DNA from 3 places in the Priestia sp. Y58 genome. Region 1 is predicted to be linked to each of the others. Evidence: riboswitches for the same ligand, from Rfam matches in the RefSeq annotation. Region 1 holds a riboswitch; each other region holds the start of a gene.
The links. Region 1 has a riboswitch for cyclic di-AMP ahead of MMB68_RS01720 (APC family permease). Riboswitches for the same ligand answer to the same signal wherever they lie in the genome.
Positions count from the first base shown of each region.

Region 1 (5,882 bases):
GCGTCTAGTGCCTGGATATGAGGCTCCTTGTTATGTTGCTTGGTCTGCTCGCAACCGTAGCCCATTAATCCGTATCCCAGCTTCTCGCGGCGTAGGAACTCGTGTTGAAGTACGTAGCGTAGACCCAGCTGCTAACCCATATTTAGCAATGGCTGTTCTATTAAAAGCTGGTTTAGATGGAATCAAGAACAACCTTGAAGCTCCAAAACCTATCGATCGTAATATCTATGTAATGACAAAAGAAGAGCGTATTGAAGAAGGTATCGTAGATTTACCTGCAACATTAGCTCAAGCTTTAGATAGCTTCCAATCAAACGAAGTTATGGTTTCTGCATTAGGTGAACACTTAGCAGAGCACTTCGTTGAAGCGAAAGAAATCGAATGGGATATGTTCCGTACACAAGTTCATCCTTGGGAACGTGACCAATACATGAGCCAATATTAATTCCTAAAAGTCCGAGAGATCGTTTATACGTTCTCTTGGACTTTTTTGTTTTTCAAAATGAATAACATTCTGCATGCGTATATTAAATATCGAACTAAGCTGTTCATAAAACAAGTATAGCTGCCTGTCGTACAATTTACGGGAGGCTTTTTATTGTTTTGTTAGATACAGGAAAGAATTTGGTTATATAAATTAAAAAGGATAAGCTTTTTGTCTCATTGAATCTATATGTAAAAGTAGTGTATAACAGATAGAGAGATTGTTTATGCGTTCACTCTGCACTTCAGTATAACTTCAGAGAATTTTCAGCCAGGCGTAGTGTTATTAGAAAATACTGTTGGAGAGGAATGGAATGAAAATGCAAGAAGGAAATTTTTTCAAAGGTTTAGTAATAGGCATATTAATAAGCATTCCAATTTGGATTATTCTCATTGTTATAGGCGTTCTGCTTTTTAAATAGGTCCTAACGTTATAAAGATCAAAAGTGTTAGGTCGAAGAAGATCCGCACGATGAATCGTGCGGATTTTTTTATTGGTAACGTGAACGTAGATTTCATCTATTTAGTTGCTTCTACCTGTTGATTGGAGGGCAGGCGAAGACTCCTGCGGGAAAAGCGGAATAGGTGAGACCCCGCAGGAGCGTAAGCGACGAGGAGGCTCACCAGCCGCCCGCGGAAAGCGAAGTCTTGCACGGAAATCAACAGCGGTGTCACAAGCAATCCCTACTAGAGCACTTGTCCCATTTGTTCGTTTTTAGATTGGAGTGGTTTCGTTATGGCACAATCTCCTTTTTTAGTGATTTTTCACTAAGTAGGCTAGTAACTGTAGCACTTTTTTCCCTCATGCATATGTTAGCAATAAGGAGGGACAAGTAATATGAAAAAAATTTATCTCGATGCAGGACATGGTGGGGCAGACGTAGGAGCAGTTGGAGCGAATGGATTGTATGAAAAAAACCTAGTTTTGAAAATTCAACAATATTTAATAAGCTATTTAAATAGCACGTACAGTGATTTTACGATTAAAACCACTCGTACCACAGATGTTTTTTTATCGTTATCTCAGCGCGCTTCTCAAGCTAATTCGTGGGGCGCAGACGCATTTATGTCTATTCACGTAAATGCCGGTGGAGGAACAGGGTACGAAGATTATGTTTATAGAAGCGCTAGCAATGCCAGTAAAACGTTTCAATCGATTGTACACGGCCAAGTACAGCCAGCGCTGCTGTCGTATAATCATCCGAATCGCGGTCGAAAATCAGCCAATTATGCGGTGCTTCGCTTAACAAATATGCCCGCAGTACTCACTGAAATAGCTTTTATTGATAACAGTACAGATGCAGCACTTCTTCAAAATGAAGCTTTTTTAAAAAGCATGGGTGAATCGTATGCAAAAGGAATTGCCGTATATTTAAATTTACCGCGTCGTGCAGTTCCAAATCCATCCCCATCTCCAACACCAAATCCTTCACCTTCTGAACCGGGTACAAAAACGTATACGATCAAGCAAGGAGATACGCTTTACAGTATTGCACAGAAGTACAACATAACAGTACAGGCGCTTCAAGAAGCGAATACAGGGCTTTCTGATCCTTTAACACTACAGGTTGGAAAAACAATTGTTATTCCTTCAGGAACTTCATCAACACCATCTCCAACACCACCTTCTGAACAATATCCACTTCCCAATGGAATTTTAAAACAAGGCGATTCTGGAGAAGCTGTGAAACAGCTTCAAAGAGCATTAAACGCGGTTAATTTTAAAGTAGGGTCAGTAGACGGAATATATGGAGTTCAAACGAAAGATGCAGTCAGACGTTTTCAGCTTATGTATCTTCCTTATGATGTAGATGGCATTTATGGTCCTCAAACGAAAAACAAGCTAGCAGCCGTTTTAAAAGCAAAAAGTTAAAGCAAGAAGGTCTTCTGTAAGCAGGCAGAAGGCCTTTTGTTTTCCCATTAAAAGCGTCTTAAGCACTATTTTATAATTTACGTAAAATAATGCTTTACAAACCATTTGTACGGGAGTATATTATCTAAGAACAAAGGATAGTTATGAAAGAAACATGTTATCAATCATACTCTTTAACCGAAAATTATATTGACCTGTTATCGCTTAATTCGTCAGGAGTGGGGGACCCAAATTTGTGCATTGTCACTTGGGGTGAATCCTTTTTTAAAGGTAGGGCTACTCTCATAGCCCGAATCCGACAGCTAACCCCATAAGCGTTTTGGAGAGGAGGTTTAAGCTGTGTAAAAACGCTGAGAACCCTTAGTGTTTTTTTTGTGCGCTTTTTTAACATAAAAAAGTATTTTTTAGGAATAATATCACTTATTCGTGAACTTGTAACGGAGCTTAGCAATGAACAGTAAATAGTAGCTAGGCAATCATCGGAGGGAAATTACGTGAACTATTCAGTTCTCAAAAGATTATTGATTGGAAAGCCGCTTAAAACAAAAGAGTTAGGCGATCAAAAGCTTAGTAAGCTTAAAGCACTGGCTATTTTATCATCAGATGCCTTATCTTCAGTGGCTTATGGAACAGAACAAATTTTGATTGTACTTGCAACAGTAGGCGTCCTTGCCTATTGGTATTCAATTCCAATTGCGATTGGGGTATTGGTGCTACTGACGGCTTTAATTCTTTCATACCGTCAAATTATTTATGCGTATCCGCAAGGCGGAGGAGCTTATATTGTTTCCAAAACCAATTTAGGAGAAAATCCCGGGCTTATCGCTGGGGGATCACTGTTGGTAGATTATATTTTAACAGTTGCTGTGAGTGTTTCAGCAGGAACCGATGCTTTAACTTCGGCTTTTCCAACGCTGCATCATTACAATGTAGTAATTGCGTGTTTGCTAGTGATTTTTATTACCGTCTTAAATTTACGTGGTGTAACAGAATCCGCTTCTGTATTAGCTTATCCGGTTTATTTATTTGTTATTGCTCTTATTTTGTTAATAGCGGTAGGCTTGTTTAAAATAGCGACAGGTCAAGTTTCACCTGAGCTTCATCCCTCTCTCGGTACAGTAGTGCCAGGTATTAGTTTGTTTTTATTATTAAAAGCTTTTTCATCAGGGTGTTCGGCATTGACAGGTGTAGAAGCCATTTCAAATGCAGTGCCTAACTTTAAAGAGCCAGGTGCAAAAAATGCTGTTCATACATTAATGCTGATGGGCGGTATTTTAGCCGTTTTATTTTCTGGCATCACGTTTTTAGCTTATTGGCTTGGCATTTCTCCAAAAGCAGATGAAACGGTTGTATCACAAATTGCATCAAGTGTGTTTGGACGAAATGGATTTTATTATTTTATTCAAGGCACAACAGCTCTAATTCTAGTGCTAGCGGCGAATACGGGCTTTTCTGCTTTCCCTTTGCTTGCTGTCAACCTATCGTCTGATAAATACATGCCGAGAATGTTTCAAATTCGTGGCGATCGATTAGGCTATTCGAATGGAATTGTGACCCTTGGAATTGCTTCTATTGTCTTAATTGTATCTTTTAAAGGAGCGACTGAACAATTAATTCCTCTTTATGCAGTCGGGGTGTTTATTCCATTTACGCTTTCTCAAACAGGCATGATTGTCAAATGGCTTAGAGAAAAGCCGGCCGGCTGGCAAGGGAAGCTAACTATTAACTTAATTGGGGCCCTCATAACCTTAACGGTGCTAATTATTTTGTTTACAACGAAGTTTTCACAAGTATGGTCCGTGCTCATTTTCTTACCGGTTATCGTTTATATTTTTCATCGCATTCATACGCATTATGAAGCGGTAGGAGAGCAGCTTCGCATTAAGCAAGGAGAAAAGATTGGAAAGCTTGAAGGAAGTGTAGTCATTGTTCCTGTAGCAGGAATGACAAAGGTAGTAGAAAATTCATTAAATTATGCACGAACGATTGGTGATACCGTTATTGCAGTGCATGTGGCCTTTGATCGAGAAAGCGAAAAGAAAATGGAAGAGAAGTGGGAGAAGTGGCAGCCTGATATTCGTATTGTTACGTTTCATTCTCAATACCGCAGCTTAGTGCGGCCGCTGTTTCGATTCATCGATATGGCTGAGGAAAAAGCGCGAGAAAATAACATGGCCATTACGGTCGTTATTCCGCAATTCATTACGAAAAAAAGTTGGCAAAATATTCTTCACAATCAGTCCAGTCTGCTGTTAAAAGCACATTTGCTTTACCGCAAAAATGTAATTGTTACAACTGTACCGTACCGTTTTAAAAAATAATGAAACATGACTAAAAACCTCCAACTTGTATGTTGGAGGTTTTTAATTTTTAAATTCACATACACTAACCGTAATCGAATCTCATCAAAGGTGCAAACGGAGGGATTACATGAGTGAATTAATTAAATTGTTGCGAAAAGGAAATAAATCGGCCATGATGGCCGCTATAGTGAATACCATTATTTCCATTATTAAAGGAATTGCTTTCGCCTTAACAGGGAATGTAGCGATGTTTGCTGAAACGATGCACAGCTTAGGAGATGCAGCTAATCAGTTTTTTGTTTTTATAGGTTCGGCATTAAGTAAAAAAGCCCCGACCAAACGATTTCCAAACGGTTTCGGCCGATTGGTTAATCTTGTTCTATTAGGAGCGGTTCTTGTAGTAGGGATTATGGCGTTTGAAACGATTAAAGAAGGATATCACCACATTCTTCATCCGACGAAGTCTTCAGGCTTTATTTTAAATATTGCAGTACTTGGCATCTCGGTATTGCTTGAGATGTTTGTCTTATTTAAGGCAATGAAAGAAATTTTGCACGATGTCGGAATGAATACCGCACAGGTCAATGTTTTTACCCAAAGCTTTGTTCATTTAAAGAAAGCAAAGCCAGCAACCAAGCTGGTCTTTATGGAAGATCTGGTAGCTACTGGAGGAGGCGTATTGGCATTAATCGCTGTTTTCATTTCACGGTTTACACCTTTTCACCAAGCTGAAGGAATTGCTTCTATTTTAATTGGGCTTATGATGTTTTTTGTAGTAGGACGAGTATTTTTAGACAACGCTGCGGGAGCCCTTGGTGAAGCAGATAAAGAAATGGAAATAAAAATTGGCGCGATTGTCATGCAAGATGTGCAAGTGCGTGATATTCAAACATTAATGGTGATGAAAGAAGGAGAAGAGCTTCACGTTGAATTAAAAGTAGAAATTGATCCTTCTTTAACAGTGGCCGAAGCTGATGATATTAAAGATCGTCTGGAAAATCGTATTTTACAGGAAAAAGGAGTAACGGATGTCATTATTGAATTTGATGAAGATGATGGAATTCCGGACTGGGAGCCAAGTGATTTACAGCTTCAAAAAGAATAAAAACAAGGAAGAAAACAGTTGTTTTCTTCCTTGTTTTTTTAGCTATATACTTTTTCACGGACGTTTGGAGAATCTGTTGAAGCTTTTGAGAAGTTAATGGTTTCACGTACAACGTAAA
Region 1 covers NZ_JAKWFL010000001.1:308,942-314,823, reverse strand. Annotated here, with positions in the region: gene glnA (type I glutamate--ammonia ligase) at 1-445, shown strand, start outside; gene MMB68_RS01730 (hypothetical protein) at 1,011-1,202, shown strand; gene MMB68_RS01725 (N-acetylmuramoyl-L-alanine amidase) at 1,322-2,356, shown strand; cyclic di-AMP (ydaO/yuaA leader) riboswitch at 2,548-2,688, shown strand; gene MMB68_RS01720 (APC family permease) at 2,851-4,677, shown strand; gene MMB68_RS01715 (cation diffusion facilitator family transporter) at 4,787-5,764, shown strand; gene MMB68_RS01710 (glycosyltransferase family 2 protein) at 5,803-5,882, opposite strand, start outside.

Region 2 (5,882 bases), on a different contig from region 1:
TAACAGCGGGATAATGACTGCATTAAAAATAAGCGCTGACAATACGGCAGATAGAGGTGAATTCAGCTTCATTACGTTAAGAGCTTCCATTTGCGGAATCGCTAAGGTAAACATCGCTGGAATAATGGCAAAATATTTAGCAACATCGTTTGCGATGCTGAATGTAGTTAAGGCACCCCTTGTCATTAATAGCTGTTTTCCAATCGAAACGACTTCAATAATTTTTGTGGGATCGGAATCTAAATCCACCATATTTGCTGCTTCTTTAGCTGCTGAGGTTCCGCTGTTCATTGCTAAGCCAACATCAGCCTGAGCAAGTGCAGGGGCATCGTTTGTCCCGTCACCTGTCATGGCAACTAGCTTTCCTTGCTGCTGTTCATATTTAATCACTTGAATCTTGTCTTCTGGCTTGCATTCCGCAATAAATTCATCTACTCCAGCTTCTTTTGCAATGGTTGCTGCGGTTAATGGATTATCTCCTGTACACATGACTGTTTTAATGCCCATTTTACGAAGTTCATCAAAGCGTTCTTTCATTCCTGGTTTTACCGTGTCTTTTAAATAAATCAAGCCGTAAATTTTATCATCAGCGGCGACGGCAAGCGGCGTGCCACCAGCTCCTGCAATTTCGTTTGCTTTTTGCTGCAAATCAGAGGGAATCTTCCCGCCATTTGACTCTACCCATGCCGTGACGGCGTCCACTGCCCCTTTCCGTACAGATACATTCTGTAGGTCAATGCCGCTCATTCGCGTTTCAGCTTTGAATTCTACAAACGTTCCCTGCGTTTTTCTAAGATCTTCTACTCCCATACGGTTTTGAATAAAATCAACAACTGAGCGCCCTTCTGGTGTTTCGTCGTAAAGAGAAGAAACAAACGCCCATTTGTAAAGTTCACGTTCGTCTGTGCCTTCTACAGTCGTTAATTGATGAGCCATTCGGTTTCCAAACGTAATGGTGCCGGTTTTATCTAAAATAATTGTGTTGATGTCACCAGCTGCTTCTACTGCTTTTCCTGACATGGCAATCACGTTAAACTGCGTAACTCGATCCATCCCAGCAATTCCAATGGCTGACAATAATCCTCCAATCGTCGTAGGAATGAGGCAGACGAGCAGTGAAATTAAAATAGCCGTGTCGAGCTGAAAATGTAAGTAGTTTGTAAATACAGGAAGCGTCACAACAACTAATAAGAAAATAATCGTCAGACTTGTTAAAACCGTATTTAGCGCAATTTCATTTGGCGTTTTTTGACGCTCTGCTCCTTCAACAAGCGAAATCATTTTATCTAAAAACGATTCACCTTGTTCACACGTAATTTTAACTGTAATTTCATCGCTGACAACTCTTGTACCTCCAGTTACAGAGTTAAAATCCCCGCCTGCTTCTTTCATAACAGGTGCCGATTCACCGGTAATGGCCGATTCATCAACGGACGCCAGTCCTTTAATGATTTCTCCATCTCCAGGAATCATTTCGCCTTGTGAAACGACGACGATATCTCCTTTTTTTAGGTGCGATGCCGACACTTGTATCATTTGCCCGTTTTGAAGTTTATTAGCTGTAATGTCACCTTTCGATTGCTTTAATGAGTTTGCCTGTGCTTTTCCTCGGCCTTCTGCTAATGCTTCTGCAAAATTAGCAAAAACAATTGTGAAAAATAACACGAGGGATACGGCAATATTAAAGCCTGCGCTTACTGTACTTTCTCCGAAAAGGTCTGGCACAACAGCTAAAAAAAGCGTAATAACAAACCCGATTTCTACTACGAACATGATAGGGTTTTTTATCATCGTTCTTGGTCTTAGCTTGATAAAAGCCTGCTTTACTGATTGAATAAAAATCGATGAAGTTTGTTTATCTACAGCACCTTGAATGTGACTGTTACGATCAAATTCAAGATTATTCGTAAAATTCCGTTTATTCATTATAATCCTCCGCTTTCTTAATTACAGTGTCAAATACTCAGCAACCGGCCCAAGTACAAGCACTGGGAAAAACGTAAGTGCCCCTACAATAACGGTAGTTCCAATTAAAATGCCGCTAAATAAAGACGTATCCGTTTTAAATGTCCCCGGTGTTTCAGGAACAAGCTGCTTAGATGCTAGTGAGCTTGATACCGCCAGCATCGTAATTAGTCCGAAGTAACGTCCAATATACATAACAATTCCCGTAGAAATGTTCCAAAACGGCGTTGCGTCACCGAGTCCTTCAAAACCAGATCCATTGTTTGCTGCTGACGATGTAAATTCATACAGTGCCTGACTTAAGCCGTGAAAGCCTGGGTTTGATATACCTTCTATTCCTAAATGAGTAGTGAGCGCTACGGCTGTTCCTCCTAAAATTAACAGCGGCTGCAGAATAAGCGTCACGGCGATTAGCTTCATTTCTTTTCCTTCAATTTTTTTACCTACGTATTCCGGGGTTCTTCCAACCATTAAACCTGATAAAAATACGGCGATGATGACGTACATCATGACATTCATAAATCCTGCTCCAACACCGCCAAATACGGTATTTAACATCATATTTCCAAGTGTCAATAACCCGGTAAGAGGCGTAAGGGTATCGTGCATCGCGTTAACCGCGCCTGTTTCACTTGCTGTCGTCACGATGGCGTACAGAGTTGACATACCGACACCAAACCGGACTTCTTTTCCTTCCATATAACCGCTCGCTTCATTTAGATGAAAAGCATCAAGTCTAGGGTTACCGCCCCACTCTGTTACAAACGCTGTGCTTAAGATAACGATAAACAGCATACTCATCGCTACAAACAAGATGCGACCTTGTTTACGCTGTCCGATCATTTTTCCGTACGTAAAAGGAAGTGCGGTTGGCAATAAAAGCATAAGGACAATTTGTAATACATTGCTCAACGCGTTAGGATTTTCAAACGGATGGGCTGAATTGACACCAAAAAACCCTCCTCCGTTGTTGCCTAGCTCTTTGATTGAAAGAAAAGAAGCAACTGGTCCCCTTGCTATTTGCTGTGTTGCCCCTTCTAATGTATGGGCAGTCACCGTTCCGCTTAACGTTTGAGGAACACCTAAAAACGCAAATAAAATGCCTGTTATAAAAGCGATAGGAAGTAAAACACGCGTAATTGATTTCACAAAATCAACAAAAAAGTTTCCCATTTCCTGCCCTGCCAACCCACGAATAAAAGCGATTGCTACTGCAAGTGCCGTTGCTGGTGCAGCAAACATCATAAATACAACGGCGGCCATCTGCGAGAAATAAGACAAACCTGATTCACCGCTGTAGTGCTGCAAGTTCGTATTTGTCATAAAACTAATGGCCGTGTTAAAAGCAAGGGCCGGATCCATTCCTTTAATGTGGCTTGGGTTAAGCGGCAGTACCCCTTGAAACCGGAAGATAAGATACACCACAAAAATCATAAACGTATTCGCCAAAACGAGAGCAAGTGCATATTGCTTCCACGTCTGATTATGCCCTTTAATTCCTGCCGCTTTAAACATCACCGATTCTATCTTCCCTATCAAGCTAGTGTTTTTATCGTTTGAAAACACATTCGCTATATAAATACCTACGGGCTTTGCAATAAGCGCTACAAAAACAAGCAGCAGCGCAACTGATAGTAGAAAAATCCCCACGTTTTATTCCTCCGCTTATTAAAATTGTTCTGGATTTAACAGTACATATACTAAATAAATTAAAACGAGAACTGAAATACCTAACAAAATGAACGACATGTTCACTTCTCCTCTCTTTCGTCTACTACATGAGACGACCAGCAAATAATTCCGTACATAGCAGCTGTTAATATGGCAAGCGTTCCAAGCATGATCATATCCAAGTTGCTCCCTCCTAACTGTTTCTTACCACCAATGATTAAGTGTAGTGACTGTTTCTGTGCGTAAAGCATCACGCCCAAGTGAGCTAGCTGCGAAAGGTTATTTTTGATTGTTTATTCCTCACGTATTGTTGATCTCGTTTTAAAAGCCCTACTATATCCTCTTTACGGTGCAGACATAACCTGCTCTCCTATTTTTTTCATTAAAAAAACCGCAGAAGAGAGTCCTCTTCCGCGGTTTAATGCACGACAAATAAGCCGTGATCGACACGAATTTTTTTACTCCCAAAACGCTTACGGAGTTAGCTGTCGGATTCGGGTTATGGAAGTAACCCTACTCAGTTAAGAGATTCACCCCTAGTACATACGTACAAAATATTGGGTCCCCCGCTCATAATTGATTAAGCGTATATTTGTTATTTAATTTTTAGGCTTAATTATGTTTTTTACTGCTGCGTTTAATACTTTGATTAGCTAACGTAGACAAATAGCGGTTTGCTAGATCAAAAGATTGCTGATCGCATATTGCCCGATATTCAATCATTTGAATCATTTGCTTAGATATATGCATCTTGACGCTCCTTTCACCTATATTTTGAAAGGAACGCGCTATCCGCTGTTATAGAAAACGACCACCATTACACCATCCTCTCTCTTAACGCTTACGAAGTTAGCTGACGGGTTCGGGTCAAGAAAGTAACCCTACTCAATTATGAGATTCACCCCTAATAATTGGGTCCTCCGCTCTTTCCCTCTCTTTCAGGAAAGACTCAGCGTTTCACTGTGGAACGTTTCATGAGAGTAATCTTACTCCTGTTAAATTTTACTGTCAACAACATTTTTTGAAATTTTAAAAGCTTTATTTTTTGCTGTTTATTCATTATTTTAAAATAATAGATTCAAAGAAAAAAAAGCGTTCTTATCTCCTCGATAAGAACGCTTTTTTTAGCTCATTTTCTCAATTTCATTTACAAGAATTGAAATGGCATCCGTTTTTGTTGCTTCACGCATTGTACGCTTCATCGTACTTGCCTGCTGCTGAAGCTCATTTACTTCACGCAAAAACAGCTCTTTTGTTAACTGTTCTTCTTCTACAACCATACAGTAGCCTTTTTTCTTAAAGGATTGTGCATTTAAAATTTGATCTCCGCGACTTTGTGCTTTTGATAAAGGAATAATCATCATCGGTTTATGAAGAGCTAAAAACTCAAAAATGGCATTGGATCCGCCGCGTGTAATCACATAATCAGTTGCCGCTAGAACATCCGGAAGCTGTTCATTTACGTATTCTAACTGACGGTAGCCCGACTCTTTTTCAAGGCTTGTATCAATATTGCCTTTTCCGCACAGGTGTACAATTTGAAATTTCTTTTGCAGTTCAGGCAAGGATTCTCGAACAATTTCATTGATGCGGCGTGCTCCTAAACTTCCGCCCATAATCGTTAAAATTGGGCGCTTATCATAAAAGCGAAGCCAGCTTTCCCCGTTCGCTGCGCTTCCGCTAAATAATTCTTTTCGAATAGGTGAACCAACAACCTGCACTTTTTCTTTTGGAAAATAGTTTGCCGCTTCATCAAAAGAAGTAAAAATTTTAGTGGCAAATTTCTGCGCAATTTTATTTGCCAGTCCCGGTGTTAAATCACTTTCATGAATGAACACGGGAATGTTTAGCGATTTAGCAGCCATTACAACAGGAACTGTGACAAAACCGCCTTTTGAAAACACAAGAGAAGGCTTTAGTTTTTTCAGCACGCGACGTGCATCGCCAACTCCTTTTGCTACTCGAAATACATCTTTTACATTTTCCATATCTACGTAGCGACGCAGCTTCCCGCTTGAAATTGCATGATATGGAACGTTTAATTTTGTAATTAATTCTTTCTCGATACCATTGTGAGAACCGACATAATGGATATCCCATTTTTCACTGTCTAATTCTTTCATAATGGCAATGTTTGGTGTTACGTGTCCAGCTGTTCCGCCTCCGGTAAAAACGATAACTTGCTTACTCATTTTTTCTTCCTCTCTTTACTTCACTTAATTGATCTGTTTTGACATCAATTTTTA
Region 2 covers NZ_JAKWFL010000002.1:318,603-324,484, forward strand. Annotated here, with positions in the region: gene kdpB (potassium-transporting ATPase subunit KdpB) at 1-1,926, opposite strand, end outside; gene kdpA (potassium-transporting ATPase subunit KdpA) at 1,948-3,609, opposite strand; gene kdpF (K(+)-transporting ATPase subunit F) at 3,634-3,714, opposite strand; cyclic di-AMP (ydaO/yuaA leader) riboswitch at 4,093-4,233, opposite strand; gene MMB68_RS07400 (hypothetical protein) at 4,249-4,386, opposite strand; cyclic di-AMP (ydaO/yuaA leader) riboswitch at 4,459-4,601, opposite strand; gene MMB68_RS07405 (undecaprenyldiphospho-muramoylpentapeptide beta-N-acetylglucosaminyltransferase) at 4,761-5,828, opposite strand.
Region 2: another riboswitch for cyclic di-AMP. It lies ahead of kdpF (K(+)-transporting ATPase subunit F); the one in region 1 lies ahead of MMB68_RS01720 (APC family permease).

Region 3 (5,882 bases), 190 kb from region 1:
GCTTACTGAAAGGGATAACTTTTCCTTTTGAATCTAAAAACAGCTTAGGCGTGACATCAGCTGGTGCCATTTCACGGCTGTCTAACATCGTAATTTTATCTTTCTTTTTTTCATAAATCATCATAAAGCCGCCGCCGCCGATACCTGACATCATCGGTTCCACAACGTTTAGAGATAACTGAATGGCAGCTGCCGCATCCACAGCGTTTCCGCCTTCAGCTAAAACTTTCCTTCCCGCTTCAGCAGCCAGCGGGTGAGATGCCGCTACAATTCCTTGTGTAGCACCTCGTTTCATTGAATGGTCGACACCCGGAACTTCAGCAGCAGCTGGTGTGACAACTAAACTTAAACTAAATAATGCAATAACCAACATCTTCATAATCTTCATCTGGGTCTCCTCCTTCAAATAAATTATTTCACATCGTCTAAAACGATGGATTTCACAAAGAATAAATTGGTTTATTATGATATTTTTTACATGTATGTATAAATAAAAAGCAAAGTAAATCAGACCTTTGCTTTTTTAGTTAGTCGCATGTTTAACTTTTCTCTCTATCCTTTTACAATTATCTATATTTTCTAACAATTTATCCATAGGCTGATAGTTTCTTACTATTTTTGGAATTATGTAGACTGAATGCTCTAATAATGTAGAAAATCTAGCAGTTAAGAAGTCGTTGGACTTACATGCACTTCTTAAAATTTTTATAAATATTCTTATTGTTATATAAAAAGCAATTCTTTATGAAAATCAGCATATATTTCCTCAAGACCAAAAATAAAACAGGACTTTTGATTCACCGTCCTGTTTGCAGCATGTTTTCGACTTTTTTAATATCTCCGTGAGTAGGATTGATTTCCCGGGCATAGGCGATTTGTTCTTTCGCTTTTTCCATTTCTTTTAATTGAATATAGGTTTTGGCGAGTTCGAGCGGCAGCATAATCCCTTCAAAACCAAGATCTTGCGCCCGATGCAAATAAGACAGCGATTTTTCGTAATTCCCTCCAAACATAAGCGGAGTTTCCCGGTATTTTATTCCTCGAACGAAGTGCGCCAAGCTTGAAGATGGATTTAATGTTAATGCCTGATGAAGAGCTCGGTCCATTTCTAAATTTAATACCATTTTTTCAAAGATAATTGATTCTTCGATTTGCTTTGCTAAACAAACCGCTAAGTAACAGTACAAATCAGATGCTTGAGGTTTTTTCTTCATTTCTTGTTGAATTTCGCGTTTGATCTCTTTCCACTTTCCCTCTTCTAGCTGATTCATGACGTATTGTGCATGTATTCCCACCTGTTTGCCCTCCTTTTCTTCTTATCATAAAGGATTTTTACGAAAATGAAAAAAGTAAGTGTTCTTCATTCTTCTCAAAAGATCGTTACCGTTAAAAAATAGGCAAATTTCTCAATCACTTAACCCAATTAGTACATAGGATATAGAGACTTTTATTAAAGGAGGTTACACATATGGGCGCAAAAGGCGGTTTTGGTTTTTCATTTATCGTTGTTTTATTTATTCTATTAGTAATCGTAGGGTGTTCTTGCTACTATTAATTTCTAAAGAGGATGAACATCATTCATCCTCTTACGACAAAAAAAACCATGCTTTCGCATGGCTACATACCGATTAGATGAATGAGTAGAGGAACTCATTGTTCGGCAATATTGAAGAAATTTTTGGTTTTTACTTCCGCCTAGTATGCCCTTTTTGACGGGGGCCATGCGTAAATAAAGTTAACGTTTAAAAGCGAAAGCCAGACGCACCTACAATAACAAGTAAAACAAATAACACAACGATTAACGCAAAATTTTGTTTTCCCACGTACCATCCCTCACTTCCTGTTATCTACTTTTAGTGTATGCAACAGCTTGGCAAAATGTTTAGGACAGGGGTGCGGATTTTTCCAACGAGAAAAACCTTCAAATTTCGCCAAAAAAAGTGAATCATATTTTTGTTTCTTTCGTTATATATAGTAAGAGATTTTTTACTATAAAAAAGGGGGACCTTTAATGCGCCGACATTCCAAATTGCCCATTGTTCTTGTCTTTGCCTTCTTTTTATTCATCGCAACTGTTTTGTGCGTAACCTCTTATATGTCTTGAACGTATAAATAATATAAAAAAATCGCCTCATCGAAGGCGATTTTTCTACCCTAGCATTATATCTTCGTTTGGATAACGAACGGCTTCACGCTTTTGCTTAGATAATGAAAACGCAAGCGTTAATGGCCCCACTTTTCCTAAAAACATGATAAAAACAATAATCACGCGGCCAAAGTATGAAAGTTCAGGAGTCGCTCCCATCGATAAGCCTACTGTTCCAAACGCAGAAACAACTTCAAACATAATTTTTACAAACGGCAGATTTTCCGAAATATTTAACAGAAAAATGGCCCCAAACACAAACATAATCGAAATCATCGTGATGGCTAGTGCCTTAAACACGTGAAGAGGAAGAAGTCGTCTCTTTAACAGCACAATATCTTCCCGGCTTCGTAAAAATGCCCATACAGAAAAAACAATCACCACAAACGTTGTTAGTTTAATACCGCCTCCTGTTGACGCACTTCCTGCACCAATAAACATTAATAAGACCATTAAAAAAACCGTTGCGTCATGCAGGTGAGCTAAATCAATTGTATTAAATCCAGCGGTTCTTGTCGTTACCGCTTGAAAATAAGAAGCCCATACTTTGTCTCCTAATGATAAATTTCCGAGCGTATGCGAATTGCTGTACTCTAAGAAAAAAATAAAAAGCATGGCAATCACATTAATCGCAAACGTGCTGATAATCATAATTTTTGAATGCAGCGTTAGTTTTTTATACGATTTTTTCACCCACATATCAGCAAGAACGGTAAACCCTAACCCGCCAATGATGAACAAAAAAGAAATCGTTATGTTAATAATAGGATCTCCAACATACTGCACTAAGTTATCAGACAGTAGTCCAAACCCTGCGTTATTAAAAGCTGAAATTGAATGAAACAAGCTAAAGAACAGCCCCTTAGACCATCCGAATTCCGGAACCCAGCGTATCGCTAAAAAAATAAGTGCAATAAACTCAATTAAAAATGAAAAGATAAACAGCCTTTTAACTAGCAGGACAACTCCGCCGACGCTCGTTTGATTTAATGCCTGCTGAACGAGCATACGCTCTTTAAATCCAATTTTTTTACCTAGCATCATAAAAATCAACACGGCAAATGACATAATGCCAAGACCGCCTATTTGAATTAACAGCATAATGATTGTTTGACCGATGACGGTAAAACGCGTACCTGTATCTACGACGGCTAAGCCGGTCACTGTCATAGCGGAAGTAGATGTAAAAAGGGCGTCTACCCACCGGATTGGCTCAGTAGTAGAAACAGGCATCATCAATAGAAGAGCACCAATAATAATTCCTCCGCCAAAAATGGAGACAAGCAGCTGCGGAGGGGTGAGTTTAATGATTTGTTTTTTCATCAGTTAAACTCCTTCTTCTTCAAAACGGTTCAAATCGCGATTATGTCCGATAACAATCAGCATATCTCCTTGTTCAATTATTTCATGCGCGGTAGGCGAAATCACCATTTCCCCGTCTTTTCGCTGAAAGCCGATAATGTTGCAGCCGTACTTGGCACGAATGTTTAAATCAAACAGCGTTTTATTATGAAGTTTCTTAGAAGCGACAATTTCGACAATACTATAATCCTTTGACAATTCAATGTAATCGATGATTTTTTCTGACACCACGTGATGAGCAATACGCTTAGCAATATCGCGCTCTGGATGAATAACTTTGTCCGCTCCTATTTTTTCGAGCACTTTTTGATGATACATATTCACTGCTTTTACCCATACTTGCTTAACGCCCATATCTTTTAAAAGCATCGTTGCGAGCACACTTGCTTCGATATCATCTCCAAACGAAATAAGCGCATGATCAACATTGCGGATACCTAGCCCCTTTAAGCTAGCTTCATCAATCGCGTTTGCTTGGACAACATATGTAGCTGAGTTGCTAAATTTATTTACTACCTCCTGATTGCGGTCAATAGCGAGCACATCCACATCCAGATTAGCAAACTCTTCAACCAAACTGCCTCCAAAACGACCTAATCCCAATACAGCAAACTGTTTTTTCATAGTGTATTTATTCCTTTCTTCAACTGCTGTGTGTTCTCTTAGCTTATACTTTTTCTAAAAAATTACATCTTTTTCTTAAAAAAAGCGCAAAAAAACACAGGAAGGCTCCTGTGTTTTTCCACACTCTTCCCCCTCAAAACGCTTGCGAAGTTAGCTGTCGGGTTCGGGTTTTAAGAGTAACCCTACCTTTTTAAGGATTCACCCCGGAGCACAATATGTGCGTAAATAATGGGTCCTCCGCTCCGTAATGGATTAAGCGATTTTTATTCAAATGTCTATGATCTATTTTTTAGAATAATCGATTCGATTCATGATACGTTTCACTTCACGAAAGCTATCTTACTCCTGTGAATTTTGTCTGTCAAGATATTTTTAGCGAAGACCTCACTTGCGCTGCAAGCTGCAAAAATCATATAAATCTAAACTGACAATCATTTTGTGAAATTGATCAAATAAATTAATAACAGCCAAAAGCTCTAACAGCTGCGTATCACTGTAAAATTTCTTTAATTGATCCATATCAGCATCGGTCAACTCCCTTGGACGCACCCGGTATACATCAATAAATCGAAACAGCAGCCGATCTTTTTCTTCCAGCTCTTTTTCTCTTAACACTTTTTGATTAAGCGTCTCATCCCCTACATATGACATGCTCATACACGTCTCACAGCCGTTAACACCTGCTAGATAAAGCCTAATTTTTTCCTTAGTCTCTTTTCCTACTATATCGCTGTTCCAAAGCGTGTCGTAAAGCTCATCATACAATCTTTTTACATGCGGAATTAAATTCAGTGCTTTTTCAAAATTTGTTCCCTCTTCGTTTGCTAACAAAACTCTTGCCATTTTTTACTCACTCCTTTTTAATTATTATAGTAAGAAAAACGGAAATTTTAGATTACATATAAAACATCTTAGCTACTATTACTAATCAAATGAAACGTTAATGAGAAAGAAGGTTTTCAATTGAAAATTGATGAAATTGATTTATCGATTTTACAGGCGCTGCAGCAAAACAGCCGCCTTTCCTTACGAGAGCTAGGAAAACAAATTAACCTGTCTCCCCCTTCGGTGGCAGAGCGAGTAAGGCAGCTAGAAAGCTTTGGCGTTATAAAAGGATATACGATTGATATTGATTATGAAAAGATGCACCTGCCTGTATCGTGTTTTATTGAAGTAACTATGAAAAACGGCGAGCACGAGCGTTTTAAACGATTTATTTCTCAGTATCCCTACGCTTTATTCTGTGAACGCATCGCCGGGCAAGCCTGCTTTATTACAAAGCTTCAGCTTCCCCACCTGCACGTACTCGAACAATTTATTAACGAAATTACACCTTATGCTAAAACGATTTCACACATCGCCCTTTCTCACGTGGAGATGTCTCCTGGATTACTGAGCCATTTAAAAGATGAAAAGTGATTGAAACGTAACGAAAGCAATCCAATCGAAAAGCGAACAATGGGATCAATGGAATCAATAAGCTCGTATGAATCACTTTTGACACCGCTGTTGATTTCCGTGTCAGTCTTCGCCTTGCCCTCCAATCAACAGCCAGAAACAAATAAATAGATTAAACATACGTTCACCATACTAACGAAAAGATCCGAACGATTCATCGTTCGGATCTTCTTTCCACTAAACTACTTTTGTCCCAAGCTCTTTTATTCGTCCAACAGCATAAAAAATAACCCTCCAAAGCTGGAGGGTATAAATTTTCCGAATAATGAAAGTTTTACAACTTCATTTTATC
Region 3 covers NZ_JAKWFL010000001.1:118,979-124,860, forward strand. Annotated here, with positions in the region: gene ggt (gamma-glutamyltransferase) at 1-388, opposite strand, end outside; gene MMB68_RS00730 (tetratricopeptide repeat protein) at 798-1,295, opposite strand; gene MMB68_RS00735 (YjcZ family sporulation protein) at 1,469-1,555, shown strand; gene MMB68_RS00740 (YjcZ family sporulation protein) at 1,743-1,823, opposite strand; gene MMB68_RS00745 (TrkH family potassium uptake protein) at 2,150-3,469, opposite strand; gene MMB68_RS00750 (potassium channel family protein) at 3,473-4,132, opposite strand; cyclic di-AMP (ydaO/yuaA leader) riboswitch at 4,257-4,401, opposite strand; gene MMB68_RS00755 (carboxymuconolactone decarboxylase family protein) at 4,517-4,975, opposite strand; gene MMB68_RS00760 (Lrp/AsnC family transcriptional regulator) at 5,096-5,551, shown strand.
Region 3: another riboswitch for cyclic di-AMP. It lies ahead of MMB68_RS00750 (potassium channel family protein); the one in region 1 lies ahead of MMB68_RS01720 (APC family permease).